One region of the Peribacillus sp. R9-11 genome, then DNA from elsewhere that is predicted to be linked to it. Evidence: riboswitches for the same ligand, from Rfam matches in the RefSeq annotation. Region 1 holds a riboswitch; each other region holds the start of a gene.
The links. Region 1 has a riboswitch for cyclic di-AMP ahead of RE409_RS16995 (cation:dicarboxylate symporter family transporter). Riboswitches for the same ligand answer to the same signal wherever they lie in the genome.

Region 1 (4,651 bases):
CACTGCAAAATGTATGGGGACGTATTTATTCCGAATGGTTTCAATCCTCTAACTATGAACAAATAGAAGGTCCAGAAATCCTTTGGAACGAAAAAAAAGATGTAACCTCACCAACATTTAGAAGTGAAATATGGATTCCTGTTTTGAAAAAGTAAGCATAGGCGAAAGATTTATGCGAAGAGCTGTTTCGACAGCTCTTATTTTTTTACTCAACTACCAGTTACTTTACTTCAATAATGGCTAAGGTAATCTTTTTTATTATGGAACTATCGGGGCAGGTTAGCATTCCTGTAGATAGCTATTTTTTGATTTTGAAAAAAATAGAGCTCCTCAGTAAGATATGAGTGTAGATACCATTCTAACTCAAAACCTTAAGGAGGAAGCCCTAATATGAAGTTTAAAATGCAAGACAAACAAAATCACCTAATACTTAATGAGCAAGGCAAGTATTAGTCCTGTGAGGAAGAAACAATATCACTCTCATCTCATCCATTTAAAGAAAAGGTTTCCTTTACGATAATACCTTTATTGAATTTTTTCATACGAGATTAACGAAGGAAGTAAAGCCTTAAAAGAAAGTAAATGGTAATTGAACATCTGGCAATCTGGCATTTTCATGTTTAAGACTTCTGACTGAGACAAAATGAAAGTCACTAAATTTGGAAGCAGGAAGGAATGATCTGACGTGAAGGTAAACAGAAAACTACACCAAAAAAATCCAGAGTGACACACTACTCTGGATTTTAATATTAAGATACTTGTTCTAGATTTTTATTATTGGCAGGAGGGTGGAATTGACCTTCCCATTTAGAAATAACGATTGCTGCAAGTGCATTACCTACAACATTCACTGCCGTACGACCCATATCAAGAATACGGTCAATACCAGCAATAAATGCTAAGCCTTCAATTGGAATACCGACGGTGCCTAGTGTTGCCAAAAGGACGACGAAGGAGACACCTGGTACACCTGCAATTCCTTTAGATGTAATCATCAACACTAGCATTAAGGTAATTTGCTGCATGATGCTCAAATCAATTCCATACATTTGAGCAATGAAAATGGCTGCTAATGCTTGATATAACGTAGAACCATCAAGGTTGAAAGAGTAGCCTGTCGGAATTACGAATGATGCAATATGTTTTGGACATCCGGCCTTCTCCATTTTTTCCATGATTTTTGGGAGGACGGATTCCGAACTAGCTGTTGAAAATGCTAAAATTAACTCTTCTTTTAGAAGCTTAATCAATTTAAAAATACCAAACCCTACTACTTTAGCAATAATTCCAAGAACGACAAGTACAAAGAAAAGCATTGTTCCATATACTGAAAGCGCTAACTTACCTAAAGGAATTAATGACGCCAAACCGAATTTAGAGATTGTTACCCCTATTAGTGCAAATACACCGACTGGAGCGAATTTCATAATCAAGTTGGTTAAGTAGAACATCCCTTCTGCCGTACCTTGGAAGAATCGAAATACCGGTTTACCTTTTTCTCCAATTGCGGCAATACTAACGCCAAATAATACAGAGAAGAAAATAATGGCTAGCATATCGCCTTCTACCATCGCTTTAATCGGATTCGATGGTACGATGTGAACAATTGTATCTACAAAAGATTCATGCTGCTTAGTTTCTGCTGTATCTACATAACTGGATATATCTGTTTGTTCAAGCTGGTTCATGTTTATACCAGCGCCCGGCTGAAGTAAATTAGCGGAAACCAGACCAACAAGAATTGCTATTTGCGTTACTACCACAAAGTATAAAAGTGATTTGGCACCAATTTTACCTACTGATTTCAAATCGCCTACCCCTGCAACGGCAACAATCAGACTTGAAACAATGATTGGTACAACAATCATTTTAATCATGCGTAAGAACATATCTCCCAATGGTTGTAAATAGCCTTGGGCAGTCTCATTACCATAAAAAATGGCACCAACAATAATCCCTAGAATTAATCCAATGAATATTTGGCTAGCTAAACTTAATTTAATTTTCTTCATTTACTTTCCTCACATTCCATAAGTTCTTTGATGTAAAAACATTTTGTCTCGTAAGGGATACAAGTTATTAAATAGAAAGAAAGTGAATTTTATTTTTTGAAAATTCTGTCTTTATACCGAAAGAAAAGACACTTCATTTGTCGATTCCTATTGGCGTGACTATTCATACATGTTCCCTTTAGACTCTGACGAGGTTAGCTGTCGGGTTAGGAATTGGAAACACAAATACCCTATCATCTCTGAATTCACCCCTAGCGGAAAATATCAGCAAAATGGTTTCCCCGTTCTATTAATAAGATTAAGAGAACCAACTTATAATAAAAATATTAATCTGTAAATATTTATTATAGGATTTAGGGGCACGCCATCTTTCTCTACGATTATAAAAATTCATCCTCTTTTTTAGAGTGGGCTCATTGAAAATACGATGATTCAAATGATATTAATACATGAGACATTTAAAATCTTTTTAAAATCGCAAGTTTGATATAAAGTTTGGTAATCTTTGAGATATGTGTGTGGTGTAAATCCCCATTTACGCTTCCTCTTTTACCAATTTCATCCTCCTTTTTTAATCTATGTAGTTCTATTCAGTGATTATAAAATACTTCCTTTCTTCCTTATTTTTAAGGGATGAATCAATAATGTAACATTAAAATGAAGCGCTTACAATAATTATTTAAAGAAAATTCGGGAATATAAGACTTTTTTCGACATTTTTCGATAATTTCCATACTGAGCACACACCACCATTATTGTTCTCAATATAAACACTTAATTATTTTTATATATCGGATAGTTCCTACATTTTTCAAGGTAAACTTGATTGATTTTCAGCCATAACAGTTCCCTTTTTTCATTTTTTTCTTCTATCGTGTAATTTAGACTTACAGTGTGTTAAAGTTTATTCCTTGGAAAATACCCGATGATTTTGTGATAGTGGTAGAAAATGGCATACCAATTGGTCAATTGAAGCTTACAATACGACAGTCAGAGGCAATGAGATTGGTTATGTAAATCTATTATCTAAATCTATTATCTAATTCCTGAAAAACGTCGAGCTGATTTAGGGAGGAATTTACATGAGTATGCTCTAAAGTTTTTTCAAAACAAGGGAGTAACTGAGTATCATCTTCGACACTTAAACATTACCCAAAGTCGCTTTCAGCCTAATAGAATTACGTTTGAGGCTAAATTAAAAAAGGTCCATTTTGTTGGTTCAAAAAGAGTGGTATAGTGTGTATCAGGCTCTCAGGAGATTGTTGTTAACCTATCTGATGAGGAGCAAATGGATTATCTAGGTGAGAGTATTTGCTTGAGTGCTAGAAAAGACTTGGTAAAAATACTTTAATATGTCGGTAAGCTCTGTTAAGAGGAACCTTTACAGAGCTTTTTTCTATTCAAGTATCGGGACAGCAGCGTAAACTTTCATTTATGAGAGAAAGCAGAGGATAACCACGAAAAAAAGAATAGTTTTTTACCATTATCCTTTTTTTGGCTTATTACTCTGTTTCAAATACTAAATAGGTCTTTTGATTATTTACGTATGTGATCTCATTTTCCAAACCTATTTGACAAACATATTAGAGTATGGCTTCCCTAAAATATAAACTGGAAGGATTAAAGTCTTTTAGTATACTTATTTATTTTTCGGAAATGGCATACTCAGATCGTTATAATCCGATTGATTACGCTAGTGAGGGTATAAAATATCTCCATCGATTTCTTTTTAATGAACACTTTATTTCGCAGTCTTTTTTGAAACATTTTCACTTCGTAAATATGTATTGAATATAATGCGTGGTATTATATGGTAAAGGATTCTAGGTAAAGGAGACTTATGATGAAGACTGGACAATTCTCCAATAATAAACTATTAGATATGGTATTTGAAAGTACATATTATGGAATTGTAATTGTCGATAGTAATGGGAAAATTCAATATATTAGCAATAAATATTGTGAATTTTTAAATGTTGAACGCGACTCAGTGATTGGTGAACATGTGACGAATATAATTGAAAATACAAGGCTACACCTAGTAGTGCAAATAGGTAAATCGGAAATCGCTGATATACATTTTCTTCGTGGTGATTTTGTTATCGCTAATCGCATTCCTATCATCGAAAATGAGGAAATAATTGGTGCGATTGGGACAATAATGTTTCGTGATCTTGATGACTGGAATAAAATGAATAGCCACATTAAGGAGATACTGACAAAACATAATTTTTACAGAAATGAAAGTGATGTTACAAATGGAGTAAAGTATTCCTTACACAATTTAATTGGCAATTCACAAAAAATACAACAGTTAAAAGAACGTGTGAAAAGGGTGGCTAGAGGTGATATCTCTGTACTAATTAGAGGAGAAAGCGGTACAGGCAAGGAAATAATAGCACATAGCATTCATCAGTTAAGTGGGAGAAGCGACAAACCACTAGTGAAAATAAATTGTAGTTCAATTCCGGAACACTTGTTAGAATCTGAACTTTTCGGGTATGAAGATGGTGCCTTTACAGGGGCAAAAAAGGGAGGTAAACTTGGAAAGTTTCAATTTGCTGATGGTGGAACTGTTTTCCTTGACGAAATTGGTGATATGCCTCAGCAAATGCAAGTCAAGTTATTAAGGGTCCTTC
Region 2 (4,651 bases), 2.4 Mb from region 1:
AAGCATACGTAGGTAAAGTTTTCAAATAGTTGTTTTCAAATCTCTCAGGAATAAAAGAATCTGGATTATCAAAATACTCCGGCTTGTGCTGCACCACATATGGACTTAGCAAAAACATATCGCCTTTTTTAAAATGATACCCCCCTATTTTCACATCCTCCTCCACTTCCCGTGAAATGATATAGACTGGCGGGTATATGCGAAGTGATTCCCTGATAATATTTTGTGTGTATGTTAATTTCATGAAATCGTCAGGCGTAGGAGTACGGTTGCCTATTACTCTATCTATTTCATTGAAAAGTTTAGTTTCCACTTCTGGATTCTGTGAAAGAAAGTATATGGCCCAGGAAAGCGTATTTGCCGTCGTTTCGTGACCGGCAATGAAGATGGTCATTAGTTCATCGCGTACTTGCTGGTTTGACATACCTAAGCCGTCCTCATCATCTCGAGCCTCCATTAAAATTCCAAGCATATCTTCATGTCTTTCTGCATCTTCCCTACGTTTTTCGATAATGCTATAAATCACTTTATCAAGTCTTTGTATCGCATTTTTATATTCACGGTTGCTTTTAGTTGGAACCCATAAGGGTAATTGAAGAAGTGTTCTCATCCTTTTGACGGAAATTTTCAAGGCTGCTTCCATCGGTTCTCCGACCACATCATACCCATCTTTGAAATCCATGCTGAACATGGTCCTGCTTATTATCCCAAGGGCGATATTCATCATATCTTTCGTAATAATCCGTTCTTTCTCATTTTCCCAAGTTGAAATATAGTCCATTGTTATATCAATCATATCCTGGGCATAATTGCTAATATGGGACTTTTTGAAAGAGGGTTGAATAAGCCTTCTCTGGCGCATGTGAACGTCTTTTTCGCTAGTAAGAAGTCCATCACCAACGAGTGGTTTTATAGCATTGCTGTCCTTTGATTTGACGAAGGATTTTTGTTTCGTTACAAGTATCTGCTTTATTAAATCCGGATTTGAAATGAGGTAAACATTTTGGAAAGGTCCAAAACGAAATTTTGCAACGTCTCCATATTCTTTTGATAAACGGGTAAGAAAGCCAAGTACATCTTTTTGAAACTCCTTTGTATGGCCAGAAATTAGTTTTCCATTTGGGACCATTGGAGTATCATATAAAACTTCATCATTTTCACTCAATGTTGTTTCTCTCCTTTCGGTAATAATAATTTCTTGTAATCATTCTATGAGAATAAGCTATATTGGTTTGGACAAGTTGTTAAAAGAAAGAGCACATAATTTTTAATTAGTTAATCATAATGAATATACGAGTCCTAAAGGGTGAGGGGAGATTACTAGATTTCCATTCGTACTCAACTAAAAATAAAGTTTTCTCTATAAGTTGAGTATAAAAAAATTACAAATCGTGAGAGCGTATTTTGAGATGATAAGAAACCACAAAGAGGAGAGAAGTACAAATGGTAGTTCCTAATTTACTGGTAATAAACAGGTGAGGAATTAAAGGTGTCTAGTGTAAAAAAACTCTGGGTGAGAGGAATCCAGAGTTTTTTTTGGGGGATAATCAGAAAGGAATTTCCTTTTGTTAATAAATAAGAGATGTATTCAGCTTCGTTCTTCCCTATCTCTATTTTGGTGCTGATCATTTTTTTCCATTGTAGGACCACCATATTGTTCGTTAATTTCTTTAACCACTTGATCTAAAAATTCATCAGATATTATTGGGTTATCATTTTTTTTGGGCATGTAATTCTCTTCTATCCTTTCTTGGTACCATGCGTCTTAATCACTAATGAAGTATTCGTTAACAACATAACCTCTCTAAGAAAAAATTATTCTTTTTGTTTGCAAATTTTTCATTTACTTTTCCGAATCACGGGAGTATGATATCAACAGTTTCATATTTCTAAATCGCTGAAACCTTATGGTACGGGGGAACCGTTATTAGGATTGTTTTACAATCCAAGGGGTGAATCCTTTCTAGGTAGGGCTACTCAAAGGTCCGAATCCGACAGCTAACCTCGTAAGCGTTATATGAGAAGGAAGGTGGAGCTTGTGAGACAAAAAAATGATGTCTGCAGGTCTATTTAACTATGACTTGTGGGCATTTTTCTATTTTATTCTTGTTTTTTTCGTAAAGTTTTTTTCATATAACTGGGCAAAATAAACTTAATTTGAAAAATGGCGGTGATTTCTAGTGTTATCTTCTATAAAGAGGTTCTTAATAGGTCGGCCTCTAAAATCTACTGCATTAGGTGACCAAAAGCTTAACAAAACAAAAGCTTTGGCCATATTATCTTCTGATGCTTTGTCTTCCGTTGCATATGGCCCGGAACAAATTTTAATTGTTTTAATTACAGTGGGTGCCGCAGCATTTTGGTATTCCATTCCTATCGCCATTGGTGTATTGATTCTGTTAATGGCTTTAATCTTGTCCTATAGACAAATTATCTTTGCTTATCCTCATGGCGGGGGAGCATACGTGGTTTCAAAAAATAATTTGGGTGTAAATCCTGGGCTGATAGCTGGAGGATCTTTGTTAGTCGACTATATCCTAACTGTGGCTGTAAGTGTTTCTGCGGGTACAGATGCCATCACATCTGCTTTTCCCAGCCTACATTCATATAATGTCGTTATTGCTATAATTTTTGTAATTCTTCTTACCATCCTTAACCTAAGAGGGGTAACAGAGTCGGCTTCCGTATTAGCCTATCCAGTGTATCTTTTCGTTTTAGCGTTATTCATTCTGATTGGTGTAGGTGTATACAAAATTTTGACTGGTGAAGTTTCCCCTGACTTACATGCATCAATCGGAACACCAGTAGCAGGGATCAGTTTATTTATACTTCTAAGAGCTTTTGCATCAGGTAGCTCTGCATTAACAGGAGTTGAAGCGATTTCCAATGCGATTCCAAACTTTAAAAATCCAGCGCCTAATAATGCTGCAAAAACATTAATAGCAATGGGTTCCTTACTTGCTGTGTTATTTACGGGTATTGTATTCTTAGCCTATTATTTAAGCATTGTTCCTAGCGCAGAGGTAACTGTTGTTTCACAAATTGCTGAAGAGATATTTGGACGCAACTTTATGTATTTCTTTATCCAAGGAACGACAGCATTAATATTAATTCTTGCTGCCAACACTGGCTATTCTGCTTTCCCTTTGCTTGCGGTAAATCTTGCAAAGGATAAATTCATACCAAGGGCGTTTACAATTAGAGGAGACCGATTAGGATATTCCAATGGAATTATCATACTAGGACTTGCATCAATCATCTTAATAATCGCATTTGGAGGACATACAGAAAATCTTATTCCACTTTATGCGGTAGGGGTATTTATTCCATTTACGTTGTCTCAGTCCGGGATGATTGTTAAATGGATTCGCGAAAAGCCAAAAGGATGGATGATGAAATTAACCATTAATTCAATTGGTGCCATTATTAGCTTTATCGTCACGATGATATTCTTTTTAACCAAATTTACTCAGGTTTGGCCTGTTTTGATTTTTTTACCTATCATCATTGTTATTTTTCATCGAATTAGAAAGCATTATGAAGCAGTTGGTGACCAACTTAGGATTACAACTTGTGAGCCTATATTACCAATAGAAGGGAATATTATTATTGTACCTGTGGCTGGTATAACGCATGTGGTTGAGAACTCCTTAAATTATGCTAAATCTCTTTCAGCACATCAGGTTATTGCCGTTTATGTTGCTTTTGAAAGAGAAGATGAAAAAAAATTCGAAGAAAAATGGAAGAAGTGGCAACCAGATGTTAGACTCGTCACACTGAACTCTTATTACAGAAGTATCATTCAGCCATTAACTAAATTTGTAGATACAGTTGAACATAAAGCGAGGGAATCTAACTATAAGGTTACTGTAATCATTCCACAATTTATTCCGAAGAAAGGCTGGCACAATATTCTTCATAACCAATCTAGTTTACTGATCCGTGCCTACTTACTTTATAGAAGAAATGTAGTTATTACGACAGTACCTTATCATTTGAAGAAATAAAAATATATAACAAGTGATTCCACAGACAGCCTTACTTTGCTGTATTCTCTACCGAAAGAGCAAACCTTAACAGGGTTTGTCTACAGTTTTTTTGAGGGGTTGTAAAAATTCGAACGTTGATTGGAACGTAGGGCACTAAGCTTTCCGCGGGCGGTCAGGGAGCCTCCTCGGCGCCTTTGCGCCTGTGGGGTCTCCCTTGGACACGCTTTTCCCGCAGGAGTCTTGCACCTTCCGCTCCAATGAACTTTGTTTTAACAATTAGAAATAAACACTTTTGCCTACAGTCAGTCTTAGAGCAAACCTTAACTGGGTTTGCTCTTTCTTCAATTTACGCTCTATATTGAGAAAAGAGGGTTGCCGCTGGCAATCCTTTTTATGTTGGACAATATTTCTGAAGCTGAATTTGTCTATCCTTTTGAATTTATCATTATCATTCATTAGATTAATTGGTTATTAGATGATCAAAATCTAAGAAGTTTTCATTGATAAAATTACCATGGCTCAATTTCCTTAATGAGAACATATTAAAAAAAGACAAAATAAAATTTCCTGATTTAATGTTTTGAACATACATATGTGGGGGTTGAAGATGGATATATTATTAGCTCTCTTACCGGCACTATTCTGGGGAAGTATCGTTTTAT
Region 3 (4,651 bases), 2.5 Mb from region 1:
ATAATATGTCGAAAGAGAACGAAAATAAATTTTATTAAACCAGCCGTCATCCTGAGCAAGATACACGAACTGATTATTCAGTTTACGAAAAAAAGGAGGCTCCAAATGATTTTTCGTATGCCCTAAATATAAAAGTTCCGATATTTCCCTCCCCTCTAATTCATCTAATCCGTCTGCCTCTTCAAAATCGATCCAACAGAAATCCCCATACCCTTGAACATTCTCTTTAAGGAGTTTAGAAATATCTTCAGATGATACGCTTTCAAGCAGAACATTCAAATTATATTCCCCACCATCGAATTGATGTTTCAATAATAAGATGGAATTCAAGGTATATGGCAGTGAGAAGGCAAACTCTTGAAAAGTAAGACCGTTAAAAAGGACAAACCGTTCGGAAGCCTGCATATGCATATATAAAATATCATTACTTTCATTTTTCATAACCTTATCCCCTCCGACCCTTTCAATCATTAGTGTTATTTTATCAAACTTTTTGGATTTCACGAAGGTTATATAATTAAGAATGTAAATCCACACCTGCATTTTATGACATTATAGTGAAAGATATATGCCTTTATTTCTTACCATGTAAAAAGTTCAGCCATTAATTTAAATAAGATAGATCCAAGCTCGACAAAAATAAATATCCATATTATAGTAAAAATAAAGGTTTGGAGGAATGACGATGGATAAAATTGAAAAAGGTTTTATCATTAATTCTTTTCATGAAGCCGCTCCCCTTTATGCCGATGCAACGAAAAAGATAGGCCTGTGGCAATCTGAAAAGTATGCATTCGAGAAATATTTTTCCCAAGATGACAAAATCCTTGATATCGGTTGTGGTACAGGAAGAACTACCTTTTCCTTATATAAACAAGGTTTCCACAAAATAACCGGGTTCGACTTAACTCCTGCCATGCTACAAGAAGCCCGGAAAATATCACGCGAAGAAAACCTAGATATACCTTTTATCCTTGGCGACGCCACAGACCTTCCTTTCAATAACTCATCATTCGATAAAGCAATCTTCACCTTTAATGGTTTAATGCAAATCCCTCAACGAAAAAACCGCATTCTAGCTTTAAAAGAAATTAACCGTGTTTTAGTATCTGATGGAATTTTCATTTTTACCACCCATGACCGTGACAAAAATGAAAATTACCTGAATTTTTGGGAGCAGGAAGAAATGATTTGGTGTGAAGGTAAACAGGATGACCGGCTATATGAGTTTGGTGATATATTCACTTCTGGAAAGACCCTACAAAAAGATACCTTTCTTCATATACCTAATCAACGGGAGGTCTTTGACAGTCTCAATGAAGCAGGTTTTACTTTCCTAGAAAGTTTTTACCGAAGTGAATTATTCCATGAAAGCGATGATGTCATCACTTTCTCATCAGATTGCCGCTTCTGGATTGTTCAAAAGTAAGAATTAGTTTTTCAAAATTCACAAAAAAAACCAGAGTGACATATCACTCTGGTTTTTTTATATTAAGAAACTTGTTCTAGTTTTTCATTATTGGCAGGAGGGTTGAATTGACCTTCCCATTTTGAGATAACAATTGCTGCAAGTGAATTACCAATAACGTTTACTACTGTACGGCCCATATCAAGAATACGGTCTATACCAGCAATAAATGCTAAACCTTCAATTGGAATACCAACTGTTCCTAATGTCGCTAAAAGAACTACGAAAGATACACCAGGTACACCTGCAATCCCCTTAGATGTGATCATTAACACTAACATTAGTGTAATTTGTTCATAAGCGCTTAAATCAATCCCATACATTTGAGCGATGAAGATAGCTGCTAACGCTTGATATAATGTAGAACCATCAAGGTTAAAAGAGTATCCTGTCGGAATAACAAACGTAGCAATATGTTTCGGACATCCCGCTTTCTCCATTTTTTCCATGATTCTCGGAAGAACTGCCTCAGAACTTGCTGTCGAGAACGCAAGAATTAATTCCTCTTTTAGAAGCTTAATCAACGTAAAGATATTGAACCCTACAAATTTTGCAATAAGACCCAGAACGACAATTACAAAGAAAATCATTGTTCCGTATACAGAAAGCGCTAACTTACCTAATGGAATTAAAGATTCCAAACCGAACTTGGAGATGGTCACACCGATTAGTGCAAATACCCCGATAGGAGCAAATTTCATGACCATATTAGTTAAGTAGAACATTCCTTCTGCTGCACCTTGGAAGAAACGGAATACAGGTTTACCTTTTTCACCGATAGCCGCAATACTAAGTCCAAACAAAACAGAGAAGAAAATGATTGCTAGCATATCGCCTTCTACCATAGCTTTAATTGGATTGGATGGCACAATGTGAACAATTGTATCCACAAAAGATTCATGCTGCTTAGTTTCTGCTGTATCAACATAGGTAGAAATATCAGTTTGTTCTAGATTGTTCATATTTACACCAGCACCAGGCTGGATAATATTCGCGGAAACTAGACCAACAGCAATCGCTATCATTGTTACCACCACAAAGTATGAAAGTGATTTAGCTCCTAGTTTACCTACTGCTTTTAAATCACCTACACCCGCAACTGCAACGATAAGACTTGACACAATGATTGGTACTACAATCATTTTAATCATTCGTAGGAAAATGTCTCCGAATGGTTGTAAAAAGTTTTGGGCTGTCGCATTACCATAAAAAATGGCACCAACAATAATCCCTAGAATTAAACCAATAAAAATTTGGCTAGCTAAACTTAATTTAAATTTCTTCATTTACTTTCCTCACCTTCCATAAAGTCTTTAAAGCAAAAACATTTTGTCTCGGTAAGGGAAACAAGATACTAATAGAAAGAAAGTAATTTTTCTTTTATTGAAAAACTCTATCTTTACGCCGAAAAAAAAGACACTTCATGTGTCGATTTCCTATAGGCGTGAATATTCACACATGTTCCCTTAAAGACGCTGACGAGGTTAGCTGTCGGGTTAGGAATTGGAAACACAAAAGCCCTTTCATTTCTGAATTCACCCCTAGCGAAAAAAATCCGCAAAAATGGGTCCCCCGTTCTTGTAATAAGATTAAGCGAATACTTAATAATAAAATATTATACTAAAAATGTTATTCTGTAAATATTTTTTCTTGTCCCTTTAAGAAAAAACCTTTGCAAATGTCTGAATATTCTGTATTAGTGACTATTTTACCTATAATAACACATTCTCTATTTTGCTTAATTTTGTTATATGGATATATAAATAACAATAAAACTGATTGATATATCCCCTCTCTCGAATAATGAAAAAATGGATTATTTTTCTAACATACCCAGTAATATATACCTCACCTTTTCCCGAGTGGTGAATTTTTTATAACTAGCAGATTTCACCTTCTCAAACTGAATTGGAGTAACAAAATAAGAATGATTTTTCACAATCCTATTCGGTTCTATTAGAATAACATCACCTACCGCCGGTCCCTTTATGAGTTCTTGCTTTCCTTCTGCTTTAAGCCCTTTTGTAATATAGTGTTTATCCACATAGCCTTTTTTAGTCAATTTGTAGACATGCGGCTTTTTTTTATGATGTACTGCCTCTACAGGGATAGAGGGTACACCCGCTTTCTCATTGGTTATTACAGTAAGATTGACTTTTGACCCTACCAACAAAGGTTTAGTTTCTTCATCTCCTGGCTCAATCAATGCCTGAAATGGAAATCTGTTATCTTTTTTTAGTGATGGCTCCTCTTCTGGATAAGAATGTATACGACCTATTGTTCCGTTCAACGCCTTTTTTAAATCAGGGGAACTTGCCTTTATAGTCATGCCCACTTCAGCTTTTTTCATCTCCTCTTCAGAGAAATCCCCTTCAATTGCCACATTTGTTGAAACAATGGATATAATGGGATTATTCAGGTTTTTATTGATGTTTTTTACAACACCATCAGCCTCACTCGCCGTCTCAACCGCGCCTTTTTGCTCCTCAATTGAACTTAATTGAGCATCCAGCATAACAACCTTTTCTTCCAAGCGGTTTTTTTCAAGTTCCAGCTTGTACATTTCTTGCTCAATATTACTTTCAATCAAGTCTGAAGAGGTAGTTGTTATATCAATATTTAAGCTCTTTTCTATCGAATTATCGATTACTGCTTTATTAGAATTACTTGTCAAACTTCCTTGATAAGCTTTCAACTTATCAATGTAATCATTAATCCCCACCATTTCACCCTCAGCGGCAGTTTTTTCCGCTTCTAGATTTCCTTTGAGAGCATCAAGTTCGGGTGTAGTATATTCAAACAACGAAGATCCAGCCGTTACCTCATCTCCCTCTTTTACAAGGAATTTCTGAAAATCATTTTTCTTGGTATCGAAATAGATATCATACTCTTCTACAGGTTTAACTACCCCTTTTGTTTGAATAGTATCCGTAATTGTATCTTTTTTTACCTTTGTCCAGTTTTCGACAAAAACAGTTCGTTCTACTTTGCTTTCTTTCTTTTCAATAAGGTAAAAGTTAACGGTTATTAACGCAGCCGATGCCACTGATACGGCTGCAATTTTCCATTTTTTCATTGTTTTCACCCACCTTATACAAATACGCCCACTTGGATGTACGCTAAAAAGGCTTTAACAAACCACGTGGCCAGATAGAATAGAACAATCATTAAAAGCACCAAATA
Region 4 (4,651 bases), on a different replicon from region 1:
TAACACCGCGTTACTTCCCCTTATTGGCGATATTGACACAATGAGAGGGATGTTCTTGCTTGAAAACACGTTACAAATATGTGCAGAAAAAAATGTTACTAGGCTTTTTATAGACTTATCAGGTGTTCATGCAATCGACAGTGTATCTGCTCAACAACTGTCAAAATTGATTGAATCCTTACATCTAATTGGGGTTGATACAACTCTTTCGGGACTTCGTCCAGACATAGCTATTACTGCTGTGCAACTTCAACTGCCTTTTGATAAAGTAACGATAAAATCCACTTTGGCCCAAGCGATTAATACAAATGAATAAACTATCTACGGGCTGGGACACAAGGCCATAAAGCTAAAAATGGTTTAACTGGGGGAATTCTTACTTAAATGGTAAGGAAGTATTAAAGAGATTTGGTTTTCAAGTAGAAGAGAAAAATAGATTGAGGACGGTGGACCATTGGATAAACAAGTAACATATGATAATGAAGCAGAAATGGGCTATATTTACTTGGTTGAACCATACAAATACAAAATTTCATATACTGAAGAGCTCCCACAAAATAATGACATAATGTTAGATTTTTGTAACGACGTTCCGATCATCGGAATTGAATTAGCGGGAGCTACTGCGATAAAAATTAAACATCTTGTTGATACAGTACATATATTCAAAAAGGCAACTACTGCTGATAATGAGATTTTTTACTCTTTCAGATTGCATGATAAATCAGTAAAACAATCAGTTACTCATCCAGATACTGCGAAAATAGTGTTTCACTTTTCGGATGCTGACTGTTTAGATTTTATAGGGATTGATATTTATGACACAGATTCATACGATGAGACATTCTTAATTGGCGGATAAGCCCAATCTTTTTTAGGTCATCTCGTACAGCGAAAGCCGGAACCAATGAAAGGGTAGCCTGCTCCTTGGTTAGGGACCTAGGTTATTCAATATTTGCAAACACGGCTAGATCTTCTTTATTACCAACCACTAAAAGCATATCTTTTTCAAGGATATTCTGATCAGGTGATGGAGCTATGATAATTTCTCCATTACTCACGATGGCAATAACACTGATATTATATTTCGCACGTAAATCAAGCTCTCTGAGACTTTTTCCTGTCATGCTTATGGGTATAATGATTTCCTCGATATTGTATTCTTTTGAGAGTTCTATATAGTTCAGCATGTTGGGTGATAGGAGTTGATTAGCGACCCGTTCACCCATATCTCTTTCAGGGTAGATAACCCAGTCAGCACCAACTTTAGCGAGCACTTGACCGTGATGTTTATTTAGAGCTTTTGCTATTACCTTTTTCACTCCTAGTTCCTTTAAAAGCAATGTAGTTAAAATGCTTGACTGCATATCATTTCCGATGGCTACGATGACACAATCAAAATTACGGATTCCAATGGATTTTAGTGCCTCTTCTTCGGTAGTATCAGCCATAACTGCATGAGTTACACTTAATTCTGCATTCTCGACTCTTTCCTCGCTTACATCAATACCCAAGACTTCTTGTCCGGCTGTATATAATCTATGAGCTACACTCGTTCCGAATCTTCCTAAACCGATAACGGCATATTGTCGTTTTCCCATCTTTAACACTCCCTCATTAATGATTAACCAATCATGATTTTGCCTTTTGGACGGCGGAATGGATCTGGTTTACGTCTCATTGCGATAGCAAAAGCAAAAGTCAAAGGTCCAACCCGGCCCGCAAACATTGTGAAAATAATGAGCATCCGACCAATGGGGGATAATTCAGGGGTTAATCCCATTGAGAGACCCACGGTAGCAAATGCTGAAGTGGCTTCAAATAAAACCGTCAAGAAATCACTTCCGGTTTCTGTAATAGTCAGCAGAATGGTGATGGTTGAAACGATAAATACCCCGATGGAGGTAACGGATAATGCTTTAAATATCGTTTCATTCACAATGCGGTACCGAAACAATACCACATCTTCTTTTCCTTTAATCTGTGACCAAACCGTTCCAATCAGCGTCGCTAATGTGGTGGTTTTAATCCCACCGCCAGTCGATCCCGGTGAAGCCCCAACAAACATCAAGAAAATGATCAGCAGCAATGTGGGTTGTGTTAAATCAGGGATATTCAATGTATTAGAACCTGCTGTTCTCGGAGTAACGGATTGAAACAAAGAAGCCAACGTTTTCCCCATGAAAGATAAAGGCTGCAATGTTTTGGCATTTCCAAATTCAAATATAAAGATTAAGATGGCCCCGCCAATTGTAAGGATTAAGCTAGCCATCAGTACAACCTTCGTATGTACAGACAAACGATGGGTATCACGGTATTCGTAAATTTCATTCATCACGATAAATCCTATACCGCCTAATGTGATCAGGGAAGCGACTGTAAGGGTTACGAAAGGATCTGATGCATAAGTAGTCAAGCTCCTAAACCCTCCCATTAAGTCAAAGCCCGCATTATTGAAATTGGAAATCGAATGAAAAAGGCCGTAATAGATTGCTCTGCCTATTGGCATGTCAAAAGAAAAGCGAATCGATAGTATAACGGCACCTGAAATTTCAATAATGGCAGTGTAAATTAAAATCCTTTTTACTAACTTAACTACACCTGCCATAGATAAATTATTTAAAGACTCCTGCAAGACTAACCGGCCTTTTAAAGAAATTCTTTTGCCTAATAAGAAAAAGAAAAGCGTCGCAAATGACATAAACCCCAAGCCGCCTATTTGAATGAGTGATAAAATGACCAACTCTCCAAATGTTGTAAAAGTGGTTCCCGTATCTACTACGACAAGCCCTGTTACACATGTAGCAGAGGTTGAGGTAAATAAAGCATTTAGAAAAGAAAGACCATTCCCATTTTCAGTGGAAATCGGCAGGGTTAATAAATAGGCTCCAACAAGTATCAGGAAGGCAAAGCCAAGTACAAGAATTTTTGGTGGATCTAACAAATCTTTTGCTTTTATCAAATTGATCATCCTTACCCTGTTAATGAATTAGCAACCTACTAACAAACGTAATATATCCACAGATAACTAACCATTATCGAGTGATAGGGTTAGTATTTCGCTCGTACTGCATTCCATTCGTCATCCATCTAGATAAACAATCAATAGACCAAGTTCCTTTTGCTATACATGCGTCCATTCTGCACAAGCCCTTTTATTTGTGAAAAAAGGTATTCATTATCCTTAATCAAGCTTAGGTAATGCTCTTTGGAAAATCCTTTTTTAAAGCATAATAAAAAGACCTACATAACATCTGGCTGCTATTTTGTTACAGAAAAGCAAACAAAAAAGCCCCTGAAATAGGCGGTCTTATGACCTCCTTCGCTTTAGCCGACGAAGTTAGCTGACGGGTAGGATGGCGAAAGAGCTGATCTCATCCTTTCTGCAAGGCAGAATTAACCCCAAATGATTGGTTCCTCCGTACTCAATTTACTTGAGTTTAGGCCGAAATGCATTAAATTGATAAACGTATTCTACTCCCATCATTTACTAGTTGTAAACCCCTAAATTGTAAAAAAAATTTGCTAGAACAAAACAGAAAATTTACGTTTTTTTTACATATTAAAAACTTATTGACAAAAATTAGTTGGGACATTATGATAGGTTCGATAAATTTGAAAAATAACATCCAGTAATTTTATGTTTCTAATAAATAAATATATGGTATTTCCTTTTGGAATTAGATACAGAAAATCTCAAAGTTTATTGAATTCGTATTTTGAAATTTTAATACATTATATAAAAAAGGCGGGCAAGTATGGAGAAGACGTTTAATAGATATGTTGTTAACGCTACAGGTAAAGGTGGACAGACGTATTTAACTCAATGCCAGGATAAAGATGCACTAAGGAAATGGATAGCCGATCATGAGGATCAAATAATAATGAATGAGTTAAGGATAACAGATAAGAAAAAGAATCCATTGATAAATTTTTTTTTCAAAGGTAATATCATCTGAATTCATAGGTCCTTATTAACTGGATCATGAAAATAATTGAACATTAAAAGTTAGTAGAGGGTCAAGCATATTGAATAATAATTCACTCATTATGTCCTTTTTCAGTATTTCAACTATTTAAATTCCTGCGTTAATCAGGCAATCTGAAGCTTAACATCCATATTACGTTATATTTTCAAACTCATTTATATTGAATGAGTTTTTTTTGTGTATATTAAATATTGCGATGGAAATATTCAAAAAAGCTTAAAAGATTTGGATGTAATAGAGAATGTGATATCGAAAATGGCTCTAAAGGAAATGAGTAAAAAATCATGGAAGATTACCTTGATCCATAAGATATAAGGCATAACTTTTTCCTCATCAGTTTTCGATATTATGAGGAAGTTAGAGTATATGTCATATGGTAGTGTATATTCTCACAAGCCATTTACAAATTTTAAAGAAGAGAAGTAATAAAAAGGATTTATAGATTCATTGGCTTATGTAAATATGCAACGTGGGAAACATTATCCACTAGTGACTAACGGGGAAAGAATTTACAAAGATAAAAGCATTTTCGATTACTCTGCTAATAAACAAGAAGTTAAAGGTAGTGTGTCATTGGCAAATTATGCATTAGCGAACAATGAGTCGTAAGAAAATTGGAAATCAGATCCAGTCGAGGCGGGGGAAACCTCGCCCTGGATTAT

Region 2: linked by a shared signal. The riboswitch ahead of RE409_RS05100 (APC family permease) and the one ahead of RE409_RS16995 (cation:dicarboxylate symporter family transporter) in region 1 are both predicted to bind cyclic di-AMP.
Region 3: linked by a shared signal. The riboswitch ahead of RE409_RS01425 (cation:dicarboxylate symporter family transporter) and the one ahead of RE409_RS16995 (cation:dicarboxylate symporter family transporter) in region 1 are both predicted to bind cyclic di-AMP.
Region 4: linked by a shared signal. The riboswitch ahead of RE409_RS30485 (TrkH family potassium uptake protein) and the one ahead of RE409_RS16995 (cation:dicarboxylate symporter family transporter) in region 1 are both predicted to bind cyclic di-AMP.

What each region holds. Positions count from the first base shown of each region.
Region 1 is NZ_CP133763.1:3,513,634-3,518,284, reverse strand. Features, by position in the region: partial or broken gene RE409_RS17000 (GyrI-like domain-containing protein) at 1-155, shown strand, start outside; gene RE409_RS16995 (cation:dicarboxylate symporter family transporter) at 750-2,012, opposite strand; cyclic di-AMP (ydaO/yuaA leader) riboswitch at 2,180-2,327, opposite strand; gene RE409_RS16990 (sigma-54 interaction domain-containing protein) at 3,856-4,651, shown strand, end outside.
Region 2 is NZ_CP133763.1:1,068,200-1,072,850, forward strand. Features, by position in the region: gene RE409_RS05090 (cytochrome P450) at 1-1,165, opposite strand, end outside; gene RE409_RS05095 (hypothetical protein) at 1,589-1,729, opposite strand; cyclic di-AMP (ydaO/yuaA leader) riboswitch at 1,886-2,029, shown strand; gene RE409_RS05100 (APC family permease) at 2,181-4,007, shown strand; gene RE409_RS05105 (RhaT/GlcU family sugar-proton symporter) at 4,597-4,651, shown strand, end outside.
Region 3 is NZ_CP133763.1:282,279-286,929, reverse strand. Features, by position in the region: gene RE409_RS01435 (hypothetical protein) at 1-441, opposite strand, end outside; gene RE409_RS01430 (class I SAM-dependent methyltransferase) at 686-1,429, shown strand; gene RE409_RS01425 (cation:dicarboxylate symporter family transporter) at 1,492-2,754, opposite strand; cyclic di-AMP (ydaO/yuaA leader) riboswitch at 2,927-3,074, opposite strand; gene RE409_RS01420 (efflux RND transporter periplasmic adaptor subunit) at 3,285-4,544, opposite strand; gene RE409_RS01415 (hypothetical protein) at 4,559-4,651, opposite strand, start outside.
Region 4 is NZ_CP133767.1:8,192-12,842, reverse strand. Features, by position in the region: gene RE409_RS30500 (STAS domain-containing protein) at 1-316, shown strand, start outside; gene RE409_RS30495 (DUF2283 domain-containing protein) at 455-862, shown strand; gene RE409_RS30490 (potassium channel family protein) at 945-1,601, opposite strand; gene RE409_RS30485 (TrkH family potassium uptake protein) at 1,625-2,971, opposite strand; cyclic di-AMP (ydaO/yuaA leader) riboswitch at 3,315-3,457, opposite strand; gene RE409_RS30480 (hypothetical protein) at 3,759-3,959, shown strand; gene RE409_RS30475 (hypothetical protein) at 4,452-4,598, shown strand.